DNA from 2 places in the Paraburkholderia sp. GAS333 genome. Region 1 is predicted to be linked to the other one. Evidence: riboswitches for the same ligand, from Rfam matches in the RefSeq annotation. Region 1 holds a riboswitch; the other holds the start of a gene.

The links. A riboswitch is a leader RNA that binds a small molecule or an ion and turns the genes downstream of it on or off. The one in region 1 is predicted to bind glycine.
Region 2: linked by a shared signal. The riboswitch ahead of gcvT (glycine cleavage system aminomethyltransferase GcvT) and the one ahead of ABH945_RS22655 (D-amino acid dehydrogenase) in region 1 are both predicted to bind glycine.

What each region holds. Positions count from the first base shown of each region.
Region 1 is NZ_JBNDKS010000004.1:130,129-140,279, forward strand. Features, by position in the region: gene ABH945_RS22630 (BPSL1445 family SYLF domain-containing lipoprotein) at 1-23, shown strand, start outside; gene ABH945_RS22635 (hypothetical protein) at 138-779, opposite strand; gene ABH945_RS22640 (hypothetical protein) at 910-1,251, opposite strand; gene ABH945_RS22645 (DUF2950 domain-containing protein) at 1,248-2,165, opposite strand; gene ABH945_RS22650 (DUF3300 domain-containing protein) at 2,178-3,593, opposite strand; glycine riboswitch at 4,298-4,390, shown strand; gene ABH945_RS22655 (D-amino acid dehydrogenase) at 4,567-5,775, shown strand; gene ABH945_RS22660 (LysR family transcriptional regulator) at 6,006-6,965, opposite strand; gene ABH945_RS22665 (MlrC C-terminal domain-containing protein) at 7,038-7,508, opposite strand; gene ABH945_RS22670 (hypothetical protein) at 7,596-7,844, opposite strand; gene ABH945_RS22675 (hypothetical protein) at 7,863-8,171, shown strand; gene ABH945_RS22680 (MarR family winged helix-turn-helix transcriptional regulator) at 8,568-9,014, opposite strand; gene ABH945_RS22685 (ester cyclase) at 9,026-9,439, opposite strand; gene ABH945_RS22690 (hypothetical protein) at 9,794-9,973, shown strand.
Region 2 is NZ_JBNDKS010000002.1:175,338-185,488, forward strand. Features, by position in the region: gene ABH945_RS10025 (oxidoreductase) at 320-1,369, shown strand; gene ABH945_RS10030 (hypothetical protein) at 1,581-1,928, shown strand; glycine riboswitch at 2,073-2,173, shown strand; glycine riboswitch at 2,209-2,377, shown strand; gene gcvT (glycine cleavage system aminomethyltransferase GcvT) at 2,458-3,576, shown strand; gene gcvH (glycine cleavage system protein GcvH) at 3,703-4,083, shown strand; gene gcvP (aminomethyl-transferring glycine dehydrogenase) at 4,170-7,106, shown strand; gene ABH945_RS10050 (alginate lyase family protein) at 7,246-8,376, shown strand; gene ABH945_RS10055 (L-serine ammonia-lyase) at 8,406-9,794, shown strand; gene ABH945_RS10060 (thiamine pyrophosphate-binding protein) at 10,024-10,151, shown strand, end outside.

The sequences.
Region 1 (10,151 bases):
AGGTGACGCGGATGAATTTGTGAGGGGGTGGTCCTTCGGTCATGCGCTGGTGTTCGACTCCGGGAGGGCGCGCTGCACCGCACGTACAGTGCGGAGCGCCCGTGTGTTGGTGTCCATGTGCTGCCACCACGTTCGCACTATCCGCCGAGCGCAATGACCGCCGCAACCAGCGCAATGCCGAGAGCGGCCATCGCCAGTCCGGTGTATAGCGGGGCGCGATAACCCGCGTACCGTCCCAGTGCGAAGCCGAGAATGAACAGCATGCTGATCGCGATCACACGCGATGAGAGCAGTGCCAGCGGCGTGGAGCGCAGCATCAGAAAGGGCAGGACGACGGGGAAGGTGGCGATGACCACCAGCAGGAAGATGCCCAGGGCCTCGAGAAAGTCCCGTGGTTCGAGCGTGAGGCGGCCATTGGGCGGCAGGGTGTGGATCCGGCTGCGCATGACTTCAATCTCTGTTTCGCCGACGATCGCGCGTACATAGTCGGGCAGGGTTGTTTTGATGATATCGCGTGCGGCTTCCTTGTCGGACTGGATGACCTGATAGCCCAGGTTCCGCAGACGCGATCGCTCCGTCGCCGTGCGTAACAGGTACATCACCGCATCCACCAGGCCCCACGCGATGTTGCAGCCTAGCGCCGCAACGGTCGCGACTTGCCCAGGCGTCGCCGACGTGGAGGCGATCGACGCGGAGCCGACGATCGTGACTGCCATGATCAGACCAAACAGTATTTCGGATACCCGATCGATCGGATCAAGCAGAACTTCGCGCTGCATGGTTGCTCCTCATTTTTTGGGGATTGACTGCGCGAGGAATGAGTCGGGCTTCATGGGGCGCGACTCGCTGGACCAGTATTCGCAGGCTAAGGGGGCGGTTACTCCTCTGGCGCGTCGAGACGCCGCGCACTCATCGACCCATCCGCCGATCGTAATTTCGTGAGATGCGCTGCAGCAGGATCGGGTCGCGTGAGTCACTGGCGTCGAAGCGCACCTGCACGCTGCCATCGGCCTGCTGACTGATGCTGGCCATCACGACGCTGCCGTTGCTGTTGCCCACCACCACGCCACGCGCCGGATCCTGGACCGTGATGGCCAGCCCCTCGTCACGCATGGCCCCGGCCGCAGCGGAAAACGAGCGATCAAAGCTGGCCGGTGTCATGACCACGGTGCCGGCGGGTGCGGCGTAGTCAGCGCAGGCCGACAAAACGAACTGGGCGCTACATGCGACGGCGAGCAGGGCGCGCGTCAAGGTGAAACCTTTACCCAGCCCGGACCGGGATCGAAGGATTGCATGGCCTCCGCCTTCGCTGCACCGTCGGGTCCGAGGTCCCGCTCGTAGACCTGTCCATCGTGACTGACCATGAAGCTCTTGATGCCGGTATCCGCGTAACGAACGGGCCACGCGACGACGGCGAAACCGCCAAACAGCTTGCCGTTCACGACATAGTCGTACGCGCCTCCGGGGGCGTGTGGGCCTTGCGAGGTAAGCAGCTTGAAGTGGTAGCCGTAGTAGCCGGCGTGATCGGCCTGACGCGAGCCCGCGCTGGCGAATGCGACCCCTAACGGGCTTGGCGGATCGTCCGGGCCGGTGGGCCAGTAGAGGCCGTCCCGTTTGCCGGGCGAACTCGATAACTTCCTGGCATAAGCGAGGACGCCGCTGCCGTCGTGATCCACTTGCGCGTATTCGCGCTGCGCATCGTAGACGGCCAGCATCGTCTGGATGACGGCCAGCTCGTTGCGCCCAATGCGGCGCAGGCGCATCTCCTCGACGCCGGCGCGCGTGTCGAAATGCCAGCCTTGCGCCGATTTCACCAAAGGGATGGGGAGTGTCCAACCATCGTTGCCGACGGCGATGTCGGCATGGTCGTCGTCGACAGTCTGAATCGTGTGCGAGTCCTCCCAGGCGGTCAGGAAGCGGCTGCGAATGTCCGAACCGACCGGCGGAATGAGGTCGCGAAACCGGTCGCCGAGCAAGACCTTCAGGCCTGCTTCGTCGCTGCCGGCGACCGCGTTGCCAAATGCGGTCATCGCTTCCTGGGGCGATTCGAAGTGCTTCTGCGCGTAGGCCGTACCGGGTGCGCCGACGCAGAGCGTCAGAACAAGCGCGGCTCCGGCGCCGAGCGAGATCAGGCGGCCCGCCAGAGATCGTAGTGATGACTTCATGCTGATGTCTCCTTAGCGCCTGCCGCGTCCGCCACCGCCACCCGCCCGCATGCCACCGCCGCCACCACTCGGCCGGCTGAAATTCGACGACTGCGCGCTGGATCGGCCGCGGTTGAAGTCCTGCTGTGAACGGCCACCGCCGCCGACACCCTGGAAGGCTCCGTCGCGGTTGCCGCCTCCGGTACTGGGCCGTGCGGACGCCGCGGAGCGATTGCCGACGCTGGCATTGTTGGCTGCGCCGGCCCGGTTTCCGTTGCCGGCTGCGTTGCCGCCACCGGCACGGTCAGCTATGCCGGCCTGGTTTGCGCCACCGTTGCGGTTGGCTCCGCCTGCGTTGTTTCGTGTACTCGCGCGGTCGCTGACCCCGGCGTTACCCCGACCGCCGTTGCGATCGCCTGCACCGCCATTGTTGCGATCGCCCACGCCACCGTTATCGCGTCCGTTTCCGCGATTGCCTGCGTTACCGCGATCACCCCGATCACCCGCGTCGCCATTTCGACCACGGAAATCACCCCGTGCATCGGAGCCGGAGACGTTTCTCGAATATTTTTCACGAGACGCATTGTCGCGATAGGCAACCCCCTGGCGATGGCTTGCATCATGCTGCCACTTGCCGCCCTGAACCTTGCTGCGATCGAAATTGCGATCGATATTGGCGGCCTTGTTGACGTTGATATTGACGTCGCCGCCGCCCCAGTTGCAGTTGCCGAAGATGGCGCCTGCGGCGGCCAGTCCGACGCCCCAGGCGAGGCCCGTGGCGAGCGCGGCCCCGGGGTAATAGGCGGGTGCCGGCGGCCAGTAGTACGGCGGATAGCTTGGATAGCTCCATGTGCCGTACACGACAGTCGGGTTGTAGGCCGGCACGTAGATGACTTGCGGATTCGCCGGTTCGATCTTCACGATCGTCTGCGTTGCCTGGGCGCCCGCCGGCGCTGGCTCGACGCTGACGTTCTGTTGCTCATTGGACTTCAGGTTGCCCGATTCCTGCGCCCGCGCGCGCAAGCGCTGCACGGCAGCGAGGACGTCCTTCTCCTGGGCGAGGAATGCGTCGCCAAGCTTCTGGGTCCAGTCGAGTTTGTCGTTCATCGGTTCGAGCACCTGCGGAAATGCGACCAGTGATTTCACACTGACATCCCACGACTGGTCCTGTACCGCTTTCACCGCCTCATCGCCCTTGAGTTTCGGATTGGCCTTGACCCAGCGCGCGGCGTGCACGATCTCCAGCGGATAAGTCGAGGCCATCAGTACCTGCGACAGCACGGAGTCCGGATAAAGGGCGATCGGTGCAACCAGTGCTTCGATTTCCTCGGGTTTAAATGTGGGTTTCGCCGCCTGGTCCTGGGCGACTGCATCGATCGAACCCATCATCAGTATCGCGGCGAGCGCCAGGCAGAGCGCTCGCACCAGTCTCTTGGTCCACCGATACATGGCTGGTTCTCCCAACTGAACACACTGTCAGACGGTATGCGGATTTTTGTAGGCGGGTTTGTCAGAGACTGGTGACCGCATTCGTCCAGACTCATACTCGAGGCAACACGATCAGAAAGCGATGACGCGTTGCAGGGCAGCAAGCGAAATGGGGCAGTAAACGAAGCAAACTGTCGCCCTCGGCAGGAGCCGGTTTTCAGTTCATTCGCTAATGAACGCCGTCGCGATGCAGAGTCGAACTCTGGCTTACTGGTCTCACTGCTTTTTTTATTATTGGACCTCGATTCACCTGGTCACAATGAGCCTTTGGTCGTATAGCAGTCGGCCAATTTCCGCCATTCAGCATTGACGACACGAAGTCACTCAAGTGACTGCAATCCTTCCGATAACTGTCGTCGACGCTGAGGCTCTTTTTCCAGCAAGTCGGACTGTTGATGTTCACGCAGAACTGACCCACTTAAGGGTGTAAATTTGGAGTGAACCCATGAAAGAATGATGACTCAGTGCGCATCGCGAGGTGACGACCATCGCCTCGACATTGAAGGGTGTACTCACGCCAATCCTGGAAACGCGATCGATCAATCTTGGGAATACCGGTTGGCGATCCGGTGATTTCAATGCGCAGACATGAGCACCGCGCACGCATTGCGATCCACGAAATACTTGCGGTAAAAAATTTGACACGGTATTGTCGAACCGTTCAGTCATGCAGTGCGGGAGAGATCGTCAGAGGCCGTGACGACGCCGACGGAGCAACCGCCCCGGAAACTCTCAGGCAAAAGGACCGCACCGCGAGAACATCTGGAGAGCGGTGCCATGCGCGCCCACCGAAGGGGATTCCCGGCTTCCACGGCTCGCATGCCGTCGAAAAAACGCTGGGAAGAAACTCTCAGGTACATGGACAGATGGGGCATCAGCGCCGGTTTCGATATGAAATCGACACCGGTGATGCTCAACTACTCTGGACCATGTCATGTCACGAATCGCCATCATCGGCGCCGGCATTACCGGCGTCACCACGGCTCACGCCCTCGCGCAGCTCGGCCACCACGTCACCGTATTCGAACGCCATCGCTATGCGGCGATGGAGACTTCGTTCGCGAATGGCGGTCAGTTGTCTGCGAGTAATGCGGAAGTCTGGAACAGTGCCGCCACCGTCATAAAAGGGTTGCGCTGGATGCTTACGCGCGACGCGCCGCTATTGCTCAACCCCACGCCCACATGGCACAAGTATTCGTGGATGGGCGAGTTCCTGCGGCAGATTCCGCATTACCGCGCCAACACGGTCGAAACCGTACGGCTCGCGATCGCCGCACGAGAGCATCTGTTTTCGATCGCCGAAAAAGAAGGCATCGACTTCGATCTGGAGCGGCGCGGCATTCTGCATATCTACAAGACGCAAAAGGAATTCGACGCCGCCAGCAAGGTCAACGAAATGCTGCGCGAAGGTGGACTCGACCGCAGCGCGGTGAGCGCAAGTGAACTGCAACGAATCGAACCTACGCTGCATGGCGACTTCTTCGGTGGCTTCTTTACCCCGTCTGATTCGACCGGTGATATTCACAAATTCACGCGCGGCCTTGCTGAAGCATGCGCGCGGAAGGGCGTCGAATTTCACTACGACGCGGAGATCACGTCGATCGAGCCAGCCGCTGACAGACGCTTCTCGCTAATGGTCAATCTCGAAGGCGAGTCACAGTGCTTCACGTTCGAACGGATCGTGGTGTGTGCGGGTGTGAAGAGCCGCGAGTTTGCGTCGATGCTAGGGGACCACGTGAATATCTACCCCGTGAAGGGCTACTCGATCACCGTCTGTCTCGACGACGAGACGAGTCAGCAGCGCGCGCCATGGGTGAGTCTGCTTGACGATAGCGCGAAGATTGTCACGAGCCGGCTCGGTGCGGATCGTTTTCGGGTGGCCGGTACGGCTGAAATCAACGGCTTTAACCGCGACATTCGTTCGGACCGGATTGCTCCGCTGGTGGACTGGACGCGTCGGCATTTTCCCGAGGTGTCGACTTCGCGCGTCATTCCGTGGGCAGGTCTGCGGCCGATGATGCCGAGCATGTTGCCCAAGGTGGGACGAGGCAAACGGCCTGGCGTGTTCTATAACACCGGGCACGGGCATCTGGGGTGGACCTTGTCAGCCGCCACGGCACAGGTCGTCGCAAGCGCGGTATAGAGGGCCGCGCCGCTGAGTCGTGTGGCCCGCTACGTTGTCGGTCGGCGTGGCGCCACCATCGGGCGGCGTTACCGCCGGTGATGCGATGATCGCCGCTCGCTGTCGATTGGGCGATACCGCGCGTGCTGCGGTATCGCCTCGTGGCATATGTCCTGTGCATCGTGCGAGATGGCCTCATCCGCGCGCCAACGTTCTTGTCGGCCGCTCTGCAAATGACGGCAATCTCGTGACTAGCGAGCGCTAACCCGGTTGTCGTCGTACGGAATGCCAGCCGGCAAGCGGCCCGCGTCGCGGCCATCGAGCTTGGCGCGCAGGCGCCGGATGAAATCCTCGGCGGTCGCGGTCAGCAGTTCCTCGCTGGAGTAGGCGAGGTACATGCCGACCTTCGGCGTCGGCTCGGTCAGCCGCAGTAGTTTGAGCATGCCCTCGTTTGCACGCTGCGATAGCAGCGGCGTAGCCAGCGACGTAAAGACCGCGACCGCCTGCATCTGCATCGACAGTTCGAGGTATAGGTTCATCGAGGAACACCGCGTTATCCGCTCCGGCGGCGGCATACCGTACTCGCCGAATAGCGTTGCCACGAAGCTCGATTCATCGGTCGGGGAATCGAGCAAAAGCCACGGCAGCGCGTGAATCTGCTCGATCGATAAAGACTCGCTACCCAGGTATGAAGCCCCAATCGTCAATTGCACGTCGAGCTCGTACAGCCTGGTCCATTCGAACGCCGCGTTTTTAGGTTCGCCATATTGCGTGAAAATCGCTACATCGATCGTGCCGTTTCGCAGTCCGTCCGAGATGTTTGCGCCACGCCATTCGATCACTTCGAGTTTGACGTCCGGGCGCGCGTTCGTGAGTTCGAGCAGGGAGTCGGCGAGCGCACGGGTAGAGGCAGGAGGGGTGATCGCGAGCGTCAGGCGGCCACCGAGTTCCCCACGCGCTGTCTGCGCATCTTCCGCGATGCGACCGATTTCCCGCTGGACGACGAGCGCGCGTTTCAGCACCTGGTGGGCGAATGGCGTCAACGTGGCGCCATTCGCCGATCGGGTGAGCAATTGCATGCCCAGTTCGACTTCCAGCTCGCGGATGGAGCGGCTGATTGCCGGTTGCGTCAGGAACAGGCGCCGGGCGGCTTCATGAAGACTGCCGGCCTCGGCGACCGCACGCAGCGAATCGAGTTGTCTCAACTTCACAAGCGCCCTCTATTCTCATTGCCAAGGGCATAGCTTAGCGGGACAAAATACGACCGTGCAGAGCAACAGGTGTCAGTTCGCCGTCACCGTCTTGCCTCCGAACAGAATGGTGGGCGGCGTGCCGTCTTCCGCCCATGGATTCTGGACGCGCGGGTAGTAGTTCGTATCGCGCTTCGTGTAGGGAAGGGAAGAGAAGTCTGAGGGCAACGCGCCCGGCGAATTCACATGCCAGAGCGCGTCCGATCCAGGCCGGAATCCGGTCTGATAGTGGTTGCTGGACTTCACGACGATGAGGCGCTTGCCGTCGAGATCGATGCCCAGCCCTGTCAGCGAATCGCGTTCGATTAGCTGCGTGCGGATCGAGCACACCGCAATGTCGATGCCGCCGGTGCGCAGCCACACGGACAATCCCATCGGAATTCGGCCTCCCCATGCTCCTCCTGTGTGATTGTCCACCACGCCCGTGACCTCCACGTCGAGATCGAGCGGGCCCGCCGACGTGGGCCCGCATTTGCTGCCGAGCCTGATACTCCGCCGATAAATTGAGGGAGGTTTGACAGCCCTACAAAATCAGGCGGCACGTCCGGGAACCGGCGGTTGCACCTCTGCCGGGATCGGGCACACATACAGCTATTCGGCCAGACCCTCCATCAGCTCAGTTCGCGCGGCCGCGAGCAGCAGAGGGTTCGTATATAGCTCGAGTGCGGTGGCGGCCATCGTTTTCGCGGCCAGCGTCATCCCCTTGTGCGCCAGTGCACTTTTGCCTTGCGAGACCCACTGCCACGAATGCGGTGACGTCCCAAAAGCGAAGCACGCCGTCATGCACTGCACGGTCGGCGTGACCCAGCTCACATCGCCGACATCCGTCGAACCGTGCATTTTCGACGGCCGGTCGTTGTGAAGTTCATCGACACCGTCGAACAACGCTTTTGGCTGCCCGCTGTCGGCCATATCGCTACGGCGCTGGCGCAGGCGGGCGTTCCCATCCTTTACATGTCCGACGTGATTGCGGGAAAACCGGCGAAACTGGCGCGATGGGTTATCCGATGCCAGACCGACGGCCTGATGCTGTTCGATAGCCTGATTGGTCTGACGGCAGTCGTGAATCTGATCTGCTCGCTGGTTGCGCAGCGACTGCTCGAGCACGGCAGTAATCACTTGCAGCGTATCGAGATCATGCACGATAGTTTGAGAGAGCTCGACTAGTGAGAGAGCGTCGGCACTCGTGCGAGCCGACATTGCTCATCTTGAGCGAGTCGAGCCTCGCGCGTCTGAACATGACCCACGATACGTTTCGATGGCAAGCCAGATTAATGGGCAACCATGTTTTTCCGCGATCCGACCTGCAATCCAATCGAGGTAATGGCTCGCGAGTCTCGACAAGCTCTACGAAATATGGAGGACGTCTTGTCGTTTTATAGCTCAAATGTGCATCGGCGTCCCTTTGAATCGCTGGATGATTTCTTCGCCCTGCCAGACGGACTATCCTGGTTGCCGTATCGACCTACCGGTCATCGCTGCTAGCAACCTTCCTTGTCATCTCCTGTTTCCAACTCTCCGGCAACTTCGGGTTAGCTCCAACGGAGTCGCCGCGAGGTCGGATCAGTCAACCAGCTTGTGAAGGGTTCGAACGGCAACTGCCAATGCCGCGCGCTCTTCACGACTCGTCTTTTTTATCAGTTGCTCTGTCAGCCATTGCGAACGTGCAGACCGGTCATGCGCAATCTGTGCGCGTCCCTGGTCGGTCAGGTCCACGACGTAAGCGCGGCGGTCTTCAGCGTCCTGTTGCAGGATTACCACCCCTTGTTCGACCAGTTTCATGACGACCAGCCGCATCGTTTGATGTGTCACCGACCTCGCCACGGCCAAGGCTGAAATACTGACAGGGCCGGACCGCTCCAGCAGCGAAAGTGTCTCGTTCTGCGCGTTCGAGTGCGTGCCACTCTGCGCGCGGACAACCTTAACGAGGCGGCTCACGACATCGCGAATTGACTCGCCCAGGAATGCGGGGTCATCGGCGCGGACGGTTGAGACGTCACTTCGACTCATGTTGGGTGCACTCACTGTTTGTGAAGTCGCGCAACGACAGCTGCAAGCGTATTCACGCCCCAATGTTCGACGTATTGTCCGTCCCGAATACGGACGATATCGATTACGTCGATGGAAATATTTTCGCCGGTGGCCGCCGCGCCAAGCAGCGTCCCAACATGCTTGCCGGAGATCGACTTTCGCGTCGTGACCTTATCGCCGTCGCAAAGTTGCTCATGGATGCGGACCTCCAGGCCCGCGATTGCTGGGCGCAACACCGAAGCAAATGTCGCCCACATGGTTTCGGCGCCTCGCGTCGCTTCACTTGGCGCAGACCAGTTGACGAAGTCGGGTGCCATGAGTGCTTCGAAGCTTTCTCGATTGCCGTCGCGGATTACTTCGTAATTGAATCGCTTGACAACAGCTTTGGGGTCGTTGGTGTACATGCCAGTCCTTAACTACCTTGGAAATTCGTCGACTCCCGCAGGAGAGCGCATGACGATAATATACAGCAATGCTGTATATTTCAAGAAACTAAGTGCTGTGGCCTGATCTGTATGACTGACCGGACTACTTGTTGACGTCTGATGAGAGGAGTTTGCTGTTGCAGTCGAGCGTTCCGGTCAGTGCTTTAACAGGTCGACTTGGCTCTTGAGTTCTCATTTGTCGGCTATAAGCGAGACATTCGATATCACGGCTGGCTGAACCGCTGAAAAGAAGTCGGAAACTGTCTCACGGTGGCGAGGCCTGAACGGCAGGCCTGGCCGGCGGCGTTCATCCCTGATCGGCAGGAATGGGCCATGAAGAAAATGATCGACGCGCACGTGGCAGTGGCTGCAATTCGAAGCCGCCGGGGACATCCTGCCCCAGAAGGCCCGATGGTTGATTTGCAACCTCTCCGCTGCTCACGCAGATTTCAGATGTTGCATCGACCTGTTGAATCCGCCGTCGACAAAACCCATTCGCAATTTCTCAAATGATCAACACCTGTAAGCGTGTAGACATGCCCGCTTATTTGACTGCGAGATCCGGTCGGCGCCGCAGGACGTCTGACATACCCGGCTCAGTCCTACCTGGGGCAGTAAGGCGGCTGCCGACGTGAACGCGAACCAGGGTATGCATCGCCACGTCACCGGACTTGTCCTGCGCGAGTCGATC
Region 2 (10,151 bases), on a different contig from region 1:
CCAGGCCCGCACGCTGACGACACGTGTCCTCAAATAGGTGCGGTTAGCTGCATCTTCGAAGTCCGGCAAAGGCGGTCTTTCGAAACGAATCGCCGTGAAAAATGACACCTCTTTCCGTCGAATGGCGACGCGCATTAAGCGCCTTGGCCGCGAACGCCCACGACAGAAACCCCGCCGCCGACCGGCTCGCGCAGCCGCACCATACGCCAATCACCTGCCACGCGCCTGCCGCTCGCCCGTCAGGACATGCCACAATTACGGTGTTGCGCGCCGTCGCCGCGGTGGCAAAACGGCGCGCCGTTTCTGCAGGAAGACACGCATGTCCGCATCGCTGAAGATTGGATTGATGGGTTACGGTTTTGCTGGCGCGACCTTTCATGCGCCGGTGATCGCACATTGCGGACGCGCGAGCGTCGCCGCCATCGCGACCGGTCAGCCCGAGCGCGCGCTGGCCGATTATCCGCACGCAAAAATCGTCGCCGATCTCGACGCGCTGCTCGCGCTCGACGATATCGACTGCGTCGTGATCGCGACGCCCAACGACACCCACTTCGACCTCGCGCGCCGCACGCTCGAAGCCGGCAAGCACGTGGTGGTCGACAAACCGGTGACGCTAACCGCGGCCGAAGCCCACACGCTCGCGAACATCGCGCTCGCTCGCAGCAAATTGTTCGTGCCCTTTCACAACCGGCGCTGGGACGGCGATTTCCTGACCGTCCGCGATCTGCTTGCGCGCGTGGAACTGGGGCGCATCACGCAATACGAATCGCATTTCGACCGGTTCCGGCCGGAAGTGCGTCAGCGTTGGCGCGAAGAGGCGTCGCGTGGCGGCGGCTTGCTGTTCGACCTCGGGCCGCATCTGGTCGACCAGGCGCTGGCTCTGTTCGGCGCTCCGCAAACCGTATCGGCGACGGTGCGCACGCATCGCGACAACGCTAGCGCGCCGGACTACGTACACATTCAGCTTGGTTATGGCGAGTTCGAAGTGGTACTGCACGCGAGCGCGCTGACCGCGCTGGTCGCGCCGCGCTTTACGATCCACGGCACGCGGGGGAGCTATGTGAAATACGGGCTCGACACGCAGGAAGACCAGTTGAAAGCCGGTCTGCGTCCCGGCGATGAAGGCTTCGGCGCCGGCAACACGGCGGGCGTGCTGCGCGTGCTCGAAGGCGATCAGGAAGTGGAACGCGAAGTGCCGACGCGCAATGGCGACTACACGGGCTTCTATATCGCGCTGGCCGACGCCATTCAAAATGGCGTCGCGTTCCCGGTCACCGCTCAGGACGCCGTCGACGTGATGACCATCATCGAGTTGGCCGCGCGTAGTTCCGAAGAAGGCTGCCGCCTGCCGTTCGAGCGAATCCGCTGACATCGTTTTTTCCTGCGCGGCGCGGCGGGCTGTGTACCAAAAACAGCCCGCGCCGCAAGTGCCGCGCGGGCGCGTTTTACCTGACAAAAGAACAGCTACATGACAGGTACACAACGTTACAAAACATCCCGCCTGCGCCGTCAGCGCAAATCCGCCACCATCCGTTGCTACCCACGTAGCACCATCGAAGACAAAGATTTCCGGAGAAACCATGCCTCGAACTATCCGCGCGATTGCCGCGTGCGCTTTACTGACGTCACTTGCCGCCTGCGTCGTGCAGCAACCTGCACCGGCACCGCGTCCCAACCCGCAGCAGATCGCGGATCAGCGCCTGCATCAGGTGGACGGCCGGATCGACAACCTCGGTCGCCGGATCGATAACCACGTGAATCAGGGCTATTACCCGCCCCCGCAAGGCGGCGCGTTGCACCATCGTCTGGAAGTGATCCGCCAGGAAGCGCACGACATGGCCGCACAACACGGCGGCGGTCTTTCGTCCGAAGAGCAACGCGTGCTGAATCAGGAACTGGATAACGCGGCGCACGCCATCGGCGAGTAAACACGCGGGCGTTTCCATAACCTCTGCAACACCAGCGCGGGCATCACGTCCCGCGCTTTTTTTGGCGTGTAAAAACCGCTGCGCTTACTCCCACACGGCCTGCGGGCCTTCAATTGACAAGCCTCCGGCCGTCGCGTACATTCGCCGCACGCGTCGGGAGAGAGCGCTGGCCGCTGGATTTCGCAGGCCGCGCCGCCGAAGGGGCATACCCGCAAACTCTCAGGCAAAAGGACCGACCGCGTCGAAAAACCCGCTTCAATGCAGCACCGAGGCATCCGGTTTTTCGCACTCTGGAGAGCGGCAGTAGCCATCTGTATCGTCCAAACAGCGAACAGATTCAGGCAAGCTGCCCACCGAAGGGGCGCGCGTCTCACCGTGACGAATCAACGTTCCTGGCAACGTCGTCACGGCGGCGCAATCTCTCAGGTATCGAGGACAGAGGGGTCATGCAGAACCACGCTCGCAGGCATTCGGCCGCGAGGCGTAGCGCCGCATGGCCTTTTTTGTTTCGCGAGATGCCCGAGGCCCCATGACCGAACTCAAACACACCCCGCTCAACGCCACCCATCGTGCGCTCAACGCCCGCATGGTCGATTTCGGCGGCTGGGACATGCCCGTCAACTACGGCTCGCAGATCGACGAACATCGCGCCGTGCGCACCGACGCCGGCATGTTCGACGTCTCGCACATGTGCGTCGTCGACTTCATCGGCGAGCGCGTGCGTGCGTTCTTCGAATACGCGCTCGCCAACAACGTCGGCAAACTGCAAACGCCGGGCCGCGCTCTCTACTCGTGTCTGCTGAACCCGAATGGCGGCGTGGTCGACGATCTGATCGTCTATTACTTCGGCGAAGATCACTTCCGTGTCGTCGTGAACGCGGGCACTGCCGATAAAGACATCGCCTGGTTCGGCCAGCTCAACGCCGAAGGCGGCTTCGGCCTGACCATCACGCCGCGCCGCGATTACGCGATCGTCGCCGTGCAAGGCCCGAATGCGCGCGAAAAAGTCTGGCAAACCGTGCCGGCCGCTCGCGCCGCCACCGAAGCGCTCAAACCGTTCAACGCCGTCCGAATCGAAGAAACGCCGTTCGGCGAATTGACCGTCGCACGCACCGGCTACACCGGCGAAGACGGCTTCGAAATCATCGTCCCGGCGGATCACGTCGAAGCACTCTGGCAGGCATTGCAGGCCCAAGGCGTGCGCCCCGCCGGTCTCGGTGCGCGCGACACGCTGCGCCTCGAAGCCGGCATGAACCTCTACGGCCAGGACATGGACGACAACGTGTCGCCGCTCGACGCCGGTCTCGCATGGACCGTCGACCTGGCCTCGCCGCGCGACTTCGTCGGCAAGGCGAAGCTGGAAGCGAACGGTTCGCAGGCTGCGTTCGTCGGCCTGATCCTGCTGAAGGAAAACGGCAAGGCGGCGGGCGTGCTGCGTGCTCATCAGAAAGTCGTCACGCCGCACGGCGAAGGCGAAATCACCAGCGGCACGTTTTCGCCGACGATGCAGGAATCGATCGCCTTCGCGCGCGTGCCCAAAGGCGTGCAAGTGGGCGACACCGTTCACGTTCAGATTCGCGATAAGGCCGTACCCGCAAGCGTGGTAAAACTGCCATTCGTGCGCAACGGCAAGGTGCTGGCGGTTTAAGCAGCCCGCGCGTGCGTCCCTCAGAAAATTTTTTGCCTCGCAGATGAGGAGCCTGGCGGGTCAAATCGCCAGGCTTGGGACCTTCCCCATTTAAGTCACTACCGAATCACCGCATAGGAGCATCCGATGAGCATCCCGGCCGATCTGAAATACACCGAATCGCACGAGTGGGTCCGCACCGAAGCGGACGGCACGCTGACGGTCGGCATTACCGACCACGCGCAGGAAGCGCTCGGCGATATCGTCTTCTTCGAAGTCCAGGAACTGGGCAAGACCGTGACCGCCGGCGACACCGTCGCCGTCATCGAATCGGTGAAGGCCGCTTCCGATATCTACGCGCCGGTTTCGGGCGAGATCATCGAAGCGAACACGGCCGTGGCCGACACGCCCGATTCGGTCAACAGCACGCCGTACGAAAGCTGGCTCTTCAAGATCAAGCCGGCCGACGGCGCGACGCATGACCGTCTGATCGACGCCGACGCGTACTCGAAGTCGATCGGCGCCTGATTTACCTTTACGTTTAACCCGTCAGGTGCGGCGGGTTCTTCCTGAAACGCTGCAACAGGAAGGCAGCCGCACCGCCAGGAACACCCATGAAGCTCGAACACCCGGATCGTCTGATGAACCGCACTCCTCTCTCGCTCGCCGCGCTCGAAGTGCACGACGCCTTCGCCGAACGGCATATCGGCCCGGATTCGGCCGATCAGCAAGCGATGCTCGAAGCCCTCGGCTTCGCATCGCGCGCCGCGCTGATCGACGCCGTGATTCCGAAGACGATCCGCCGCACCGAAACGCTGCCGCTCGGTCCCTTCGCGCAACCCAGAAGCGAAGCCGAAGCGCTCGCCGCACTGCGCGAACTCGCGGACAAGAACCAGGTGTTCCGCTCGTACATCGGGCAGGGCTATTACAACGCGCACACCCCGACGGTGATTCTGCGCAACGTGCTGGAAAATCCGGCGTGGTACACCGCGTACACGCCGTATCAGCCGGAAATCTCGCAAGGCCGTCTGGAAGCGCTGCTGAATTTTCAGCAGATGGTCGTCGATCTGACGGGTCTCGCCATCTCGAACGCGTCGCTGCTCGACGAAGCCACCGCTGCGGCTGAAGCGATGACGCTGCTGCAACGCGTCGGCAAGTCGAAGTCGAACGTGTTCTTTGTCGCCGACGACGTGCTGCCGCAAACCATCGAAGTGGTGAAAACGCGCGCGACACCGATCGGCATCGAAGTGAAAGTGGGTCCCGCAGCAGAAGCCGCGAACGCGAATGCGTTCGGCGTGCTGTTGCAATACCCGGGCGTGAACGGCGACGTGCGCGACTACCGCGCGCTGACCGAAGCGATCCACGCAGCAGGCGGCCACGTGGTCGTCGCGGCGGATCTGCTCGCGCTGACCGTCCTCACGCCGCCGGGCGAATGGGGCGCGGACGTGGCCGTCGGCAATACGCAGCGCTTTGGCGTGCCGGTCGGTTTCGGCGGCCCGCATGCGGCTTACCTCGCCGTGCGCGACGAATTCAAGCGTCAGATGCCGGGCCGTCTGGTCGGCGTGACGGTCGATGCACAAGGCAACCCCGCGCTGCGTCTTGCGCTGCAAACGCGCGAACAGCATATCCGTCGCGAGAAGGCGACCTCGAACGTGTGTACCGCGCAGGCGCTGCTCGCGATCATGGCGAGCATGTATGCGGTTTATCACGGCCCGCACGGTCTGAAGACCATCGCGCTGCGCGTGAACCGCATCGCCGCGCTGCTCGCAGAAGGCGCGAAGCAACTCGGCTACACGCTGGTCAACGACACCTTCTTCGACACCCTCACGTTCGACACCGGCGCGCGCACCCAGGCGCTGCTCGACGCGGCCACCGCGAAGCGCATCAATCTGCGCCGCGTGAGCGCGACGCAAGTGGGCCTGTCGGTCGATGAAACCACGTCGCGCCGCGATCTCGCCGATCTGCTCGCCGTGTTCGCGCAGGCAGCTTTCTCGAGCGACGTGCCGCAAGTCGACGCACTCGACGCAAAGCTCGCGGCATCGAACACGGCTTCGGTGCCGGCCGCGCTCGAACGCACCAGTGCGTACCTCACGCATCATGTGTTCAACCGTCATCATTCTGAAACGGAAATGCTGCGCTATCTGCGCAGCCTGTCGGACAAGGACCTCGCACTCGACCGCTCGATGATCCCGCTCGGCTCGTGCACGATGAAGCTGAATGCGACATCGGAAATGTTGCCGGTCACGTGGCCCGAATTCGGCCAGATCCACCCGTTCGCACCGGCTGAGCAGACCGTCGGCTACCGCGAGATGATCGACCAGCTCGAAGAGATGCTGGTCGCGGCAACCGGCTATGCGGCCGTGTCGCTGCAACCGAATGCGGGCTCGCAAGGCGAGTACGCCGGTCTGCTGATCATCCACGCGTATCACGCGTCGCGCGGTGAAGGTCATCGCAACGTCTGCCTGATTCCCGCTTCGGCGCACGGCACGAACCCGGCATCGGCGCAAATGGCCGGTATGCAGGTCGTGGTCGTCGCGTGCGACGCGCAAGGCAACGTCGATATCGAAGACCTGAAGAAGAAAGCCGAACAGCACGCCGACAAACTGGCGGCGATCATGATCACGTACCCGTCCACGCACGGCGTGTTCGAGGGGAACGTGCGTGAAATCTGCGAGATCGTACACGCGCACGGCGGCCAGGTTTACGTCGACGGCGCGAACATGAACGCGATGGTCGGTCTGTGCGCGCCGGGCCAGTTCGGCGGCGACGTGTCGCATTTGAATCTGCACAAGACCTTCTGCATTCCGCACGGCGGCGGCGGACCGGGCGTCGGTCCGGTCGCAGTCGGCGCGCACCTCGCGCAATTCCTGCCGAACCAGATTTCGTCGGGCTACGAACGCGCGCCGAACGGTATCGGCGCAGTGTCGGGCGCACCGTACGGCTCGGCGTCGATTCTGCCGATCTCGTGGATGTACATCGCGATGATGGGCGCGAAGAACCTGACCGCCGCAACCGAGACCGCGATCCTCAACGCGAACTACGTCGCGAACAAACTCGCGCCGCATTACCCGGTGCTGTATTCGGGCCCCGGCGGCCTGGTCGCGCACGAGTGCATTCTCGATCTGCGTCCGATCAAGGAAACCAGCGGCATCAGCGTGGACGACGTCGCCAAGCGCCTCGCCGACTACGGCTTCCACGCGCCGACGATGAGCTTCCCGGTGCCGGGCACGCTGATGGTCGAGCCGACCGAATCGGAATCGAAGGAAGAACTCGACCGCTTCATCGAAGCGATGATCGCGATTCGCGACGAGATTCGCGCGGTCGAAGAAGGCCGCTCGGATCCCGAGGACAATCCGCTGAAGCACGCGCCGCACACGGCAGCGGTCGTGATCGCTAACGACTGGAAGCATGCGTATGCGCGCGAAACCGCCGCGTATCCGCTGAAGACGCTGATCGCGAAAAAGTACTGGCCGCCGGTTGGCCGCGCGGACAACGTGTACGGCGACCGCAATCTGTTCTGCTCGTGCGTGCCGATGTCCGACTACGAGTAAGCACAAGCACCGCCGCGCATCATCCGCTGCCGTGAAAGCGGTTGAAAAAGGACAATGTGCGGCGGCGCCCGCGATCCTGTCGCTGATGGGCGCAAACGGCTAACATCACACACCGAATCAGCCAAATTAGGAGTTTCGCATGGCGCGAAAGGTGCGATTGATGCAAAGCCGGGCGCACGCAGCGCGCGCCCGAACGTGGTGGCCGACCTGCACATTGCTGATGGCTGGCGCAGCCGCGCTGCTGCCGCTACAGCAGGCGCAAGCCGCAATGAATTTCTGCGCAGCGCCCGCGTTGCAAACCAGTGAACGCACGAACGCCGATCCCGGTGTGAAATTGCTGGTGAGCAACGTCCAGGCGCATCTGAACGAGCAGCCGCACGCGCAGGCAAAGCTGCACACGGAAGGCACGCTGCCGCACGAGGGCATCTACGATCAGAGCGTCGAGGCTGAGCAGGATCTCGATCTGCTGCGCGACGCCGCGCTTGCATGGCGCGCGACCAGCGACGACCGTTATCTGAAGCTCGTCGACCGTCTGCTGTATGCATGGGTCACCACCTATCAACCGAGCTTCAATCCGATCGACGAAACCCGTTTCGAGGGGCTGATTCTCGCGTACGACATGACCGCGAGCGCATTGCCCGTGAAAACGCGCAACGCGTCGATGGCGTTTCTGACGAAGCTCGCGAACGGCTACATCGCGCAGATCGACGCGCAGCCGCGTCCGCTGAAAGGCACGTTCCGCAACAACTGGCAGAGTCACCGTATCAAGCTGATCGCGATGGCCGCGTTCACGCTCGATAACCGCAAGATGATCAACGCGGCGCAGCGTCTGTTCGTCGAGCATATTGGCGACAACATCAACGCGGACGGCTCGACCATCGACTTCAGCGAACGCGACGCGCTGCATTACGTCACCTACGATCTGCAGCCGCTCGTCACGGCTGCGCTCGCCGCGCGCCGTCACAACCGCAACTGGTTGCAGGAGAAAGGCGCGAACGGCGCCACGTTGCTGGCCGCGCTCAACTGGCTCACGCCGTTCGCGACCGGCAAGCAGACTCACGAAGAATTCGTGCATTCGAGCGTTCCGTTCGATGCAAAACGTCGCGAGGCCGGCTTGCCTGGCTATTCGGGTCAATGGGACCCGAAGAACGCGACGGAACTGTTTCACCTGGCCGCGCGTCTCGATGGACGCTTTACGCCAGTCGCGCTGCAACTCGCACCCACGCCGCCTGCCTGGCTCGCCGTGTGTTTGCCGTTGCCGGCGCGCTAAACCTATTACTTTTCAGCAGGGAGCAGTCAATGGCAGTCAGCGTGTTCGATCTCTTCAAAATCGGCATTGGTCCGTCCAGTTCGCATACGGTTGGGCCGATGCGCGCTGCGCTGATGTTCGTGCAAGGGCTTGAACGCGACGCTCTGCTGGCTGCAACGGCTTCGGTGAAGGTCGATCTGTACGGCTCGCTCGGTGCAACGGGCAAGGGCCACGGCACGGATCGCGGCGTGATGCTCGGCCTGCTCGGCGACGCGCCCGATACGGTCGATCCCGACACCATCACGCAACGACTCGAAGCCGTGCGAGTGACGCGCAAGCTCGCGTTGCTCGGCACGCACGACGTGCCGTTCGTGCAGAAAGAGCACATTTCGTTTTACCGGCAGGCGTTGCCCGAGCATCCGAACGGCCTGAAGCTGCGCGCGTTCGACGCGCAAGGCGAGACCTTGCGTGAGGCGACGTATCTGTCGGTGGGCGGCGGTTTTGTCGTGACGGCCGGCGCGCCGAACACAAAGGTACTGAGCGCCGTCGATCAACTCCCCTACCCGTTTCGTACCGGCAACGAGTTGCTCGCGCTGTGCGAATCGAGCGGAAAAAGCATTGCTCAATTAATGTGGGAAAACGAGCGCGTCTGGAACAGCGAAGAAGACACCCGCAGCGGCCTGCTGAAAATCTGGGACGTGATGCAATCGTGCGTGTCGCGCGGTTGCGGCATCAACAACCCGGCTGCGGATGGCAATTTGCCGGGACCGTTTCAGGTGAAGCGCCGTGCGCCGCAGTTGTATCGTGCGTTGTCGGGCAATCCTGAACTGGCGTTGCGCGATCCGCTGTCGATGGTCGACTGGATCAATCTGTACGCCATCGCCGTCAACGAGGAAAACGCGGCGGGCGGTCGTGTCGTGACCGCGCCGACCAACGGCGCGGCCGGCATCATCCCGGCTGTGCTGCATTACTACACGCGCTTCATGCCTGGCTCGAACCAGCAGGGCGTGATCGATTTTCTGATGACGGCGGCGGCCATCGGCATTCTGTACAAGCTGAACGCGTCGATTTCCGGCGCGGAAGTGGGCTGCCAGGGCGAGGTGGGCGTCGCGTGTTCGATGGCGGCGGGTGCGCTGGCTGCGGTCATGGGCGGTACGCCGCGACAGGTCGAGAACGCGGCTGAAATCGGCATGGAACACAACTTGGGGCTGACCTGCGATCCGGTCGGCGGAATGGTGCAGATTCCGTGTATCGAGCGTAATGCGATGGCGTCGGTGAAGGCCGTGAATGCAGCGCGTATGGCATTGCGCGGCGACGGCAGCCACTACGTGTCGCTCGATTCGGTGATCAAGACCATGCGCGAAACCGGCGCGGATATGAAGACGAAGTACAAGGAAACGTCGCGCGGCGGCTTGGCGGTGAATATCGTCGAGTGTTAACGGCGCCTGTTTCATGCAGCGCTGCTGCTTGATGAATGAAAACGCGGACCTGACCGGTCCGCTTTTTTTTATGCGCTGACGCATTCGCGTTGGCCGTTCATCTGCGACGCCGTGACAGCACCTGCACCCTCGGCGTAAGCTGTCGGAGCGCCCATCGCCCGACAGCTTCACCTACGTCCGATGCGGCATCTCACATCGCTCTCACGCACTGCCAGGAGGTTTCTTCGCAATGTCGCTGCCGAATGCTCCCGTTTCTGATTCCAACGCCGCCCAAACCACGGGCGCGCGTCTCGTTGTCGATGCCTTGCTCACGCACGGCGTCGAACGGGTTTTCTGTGTTCCGGGCGAAAGCTTTCT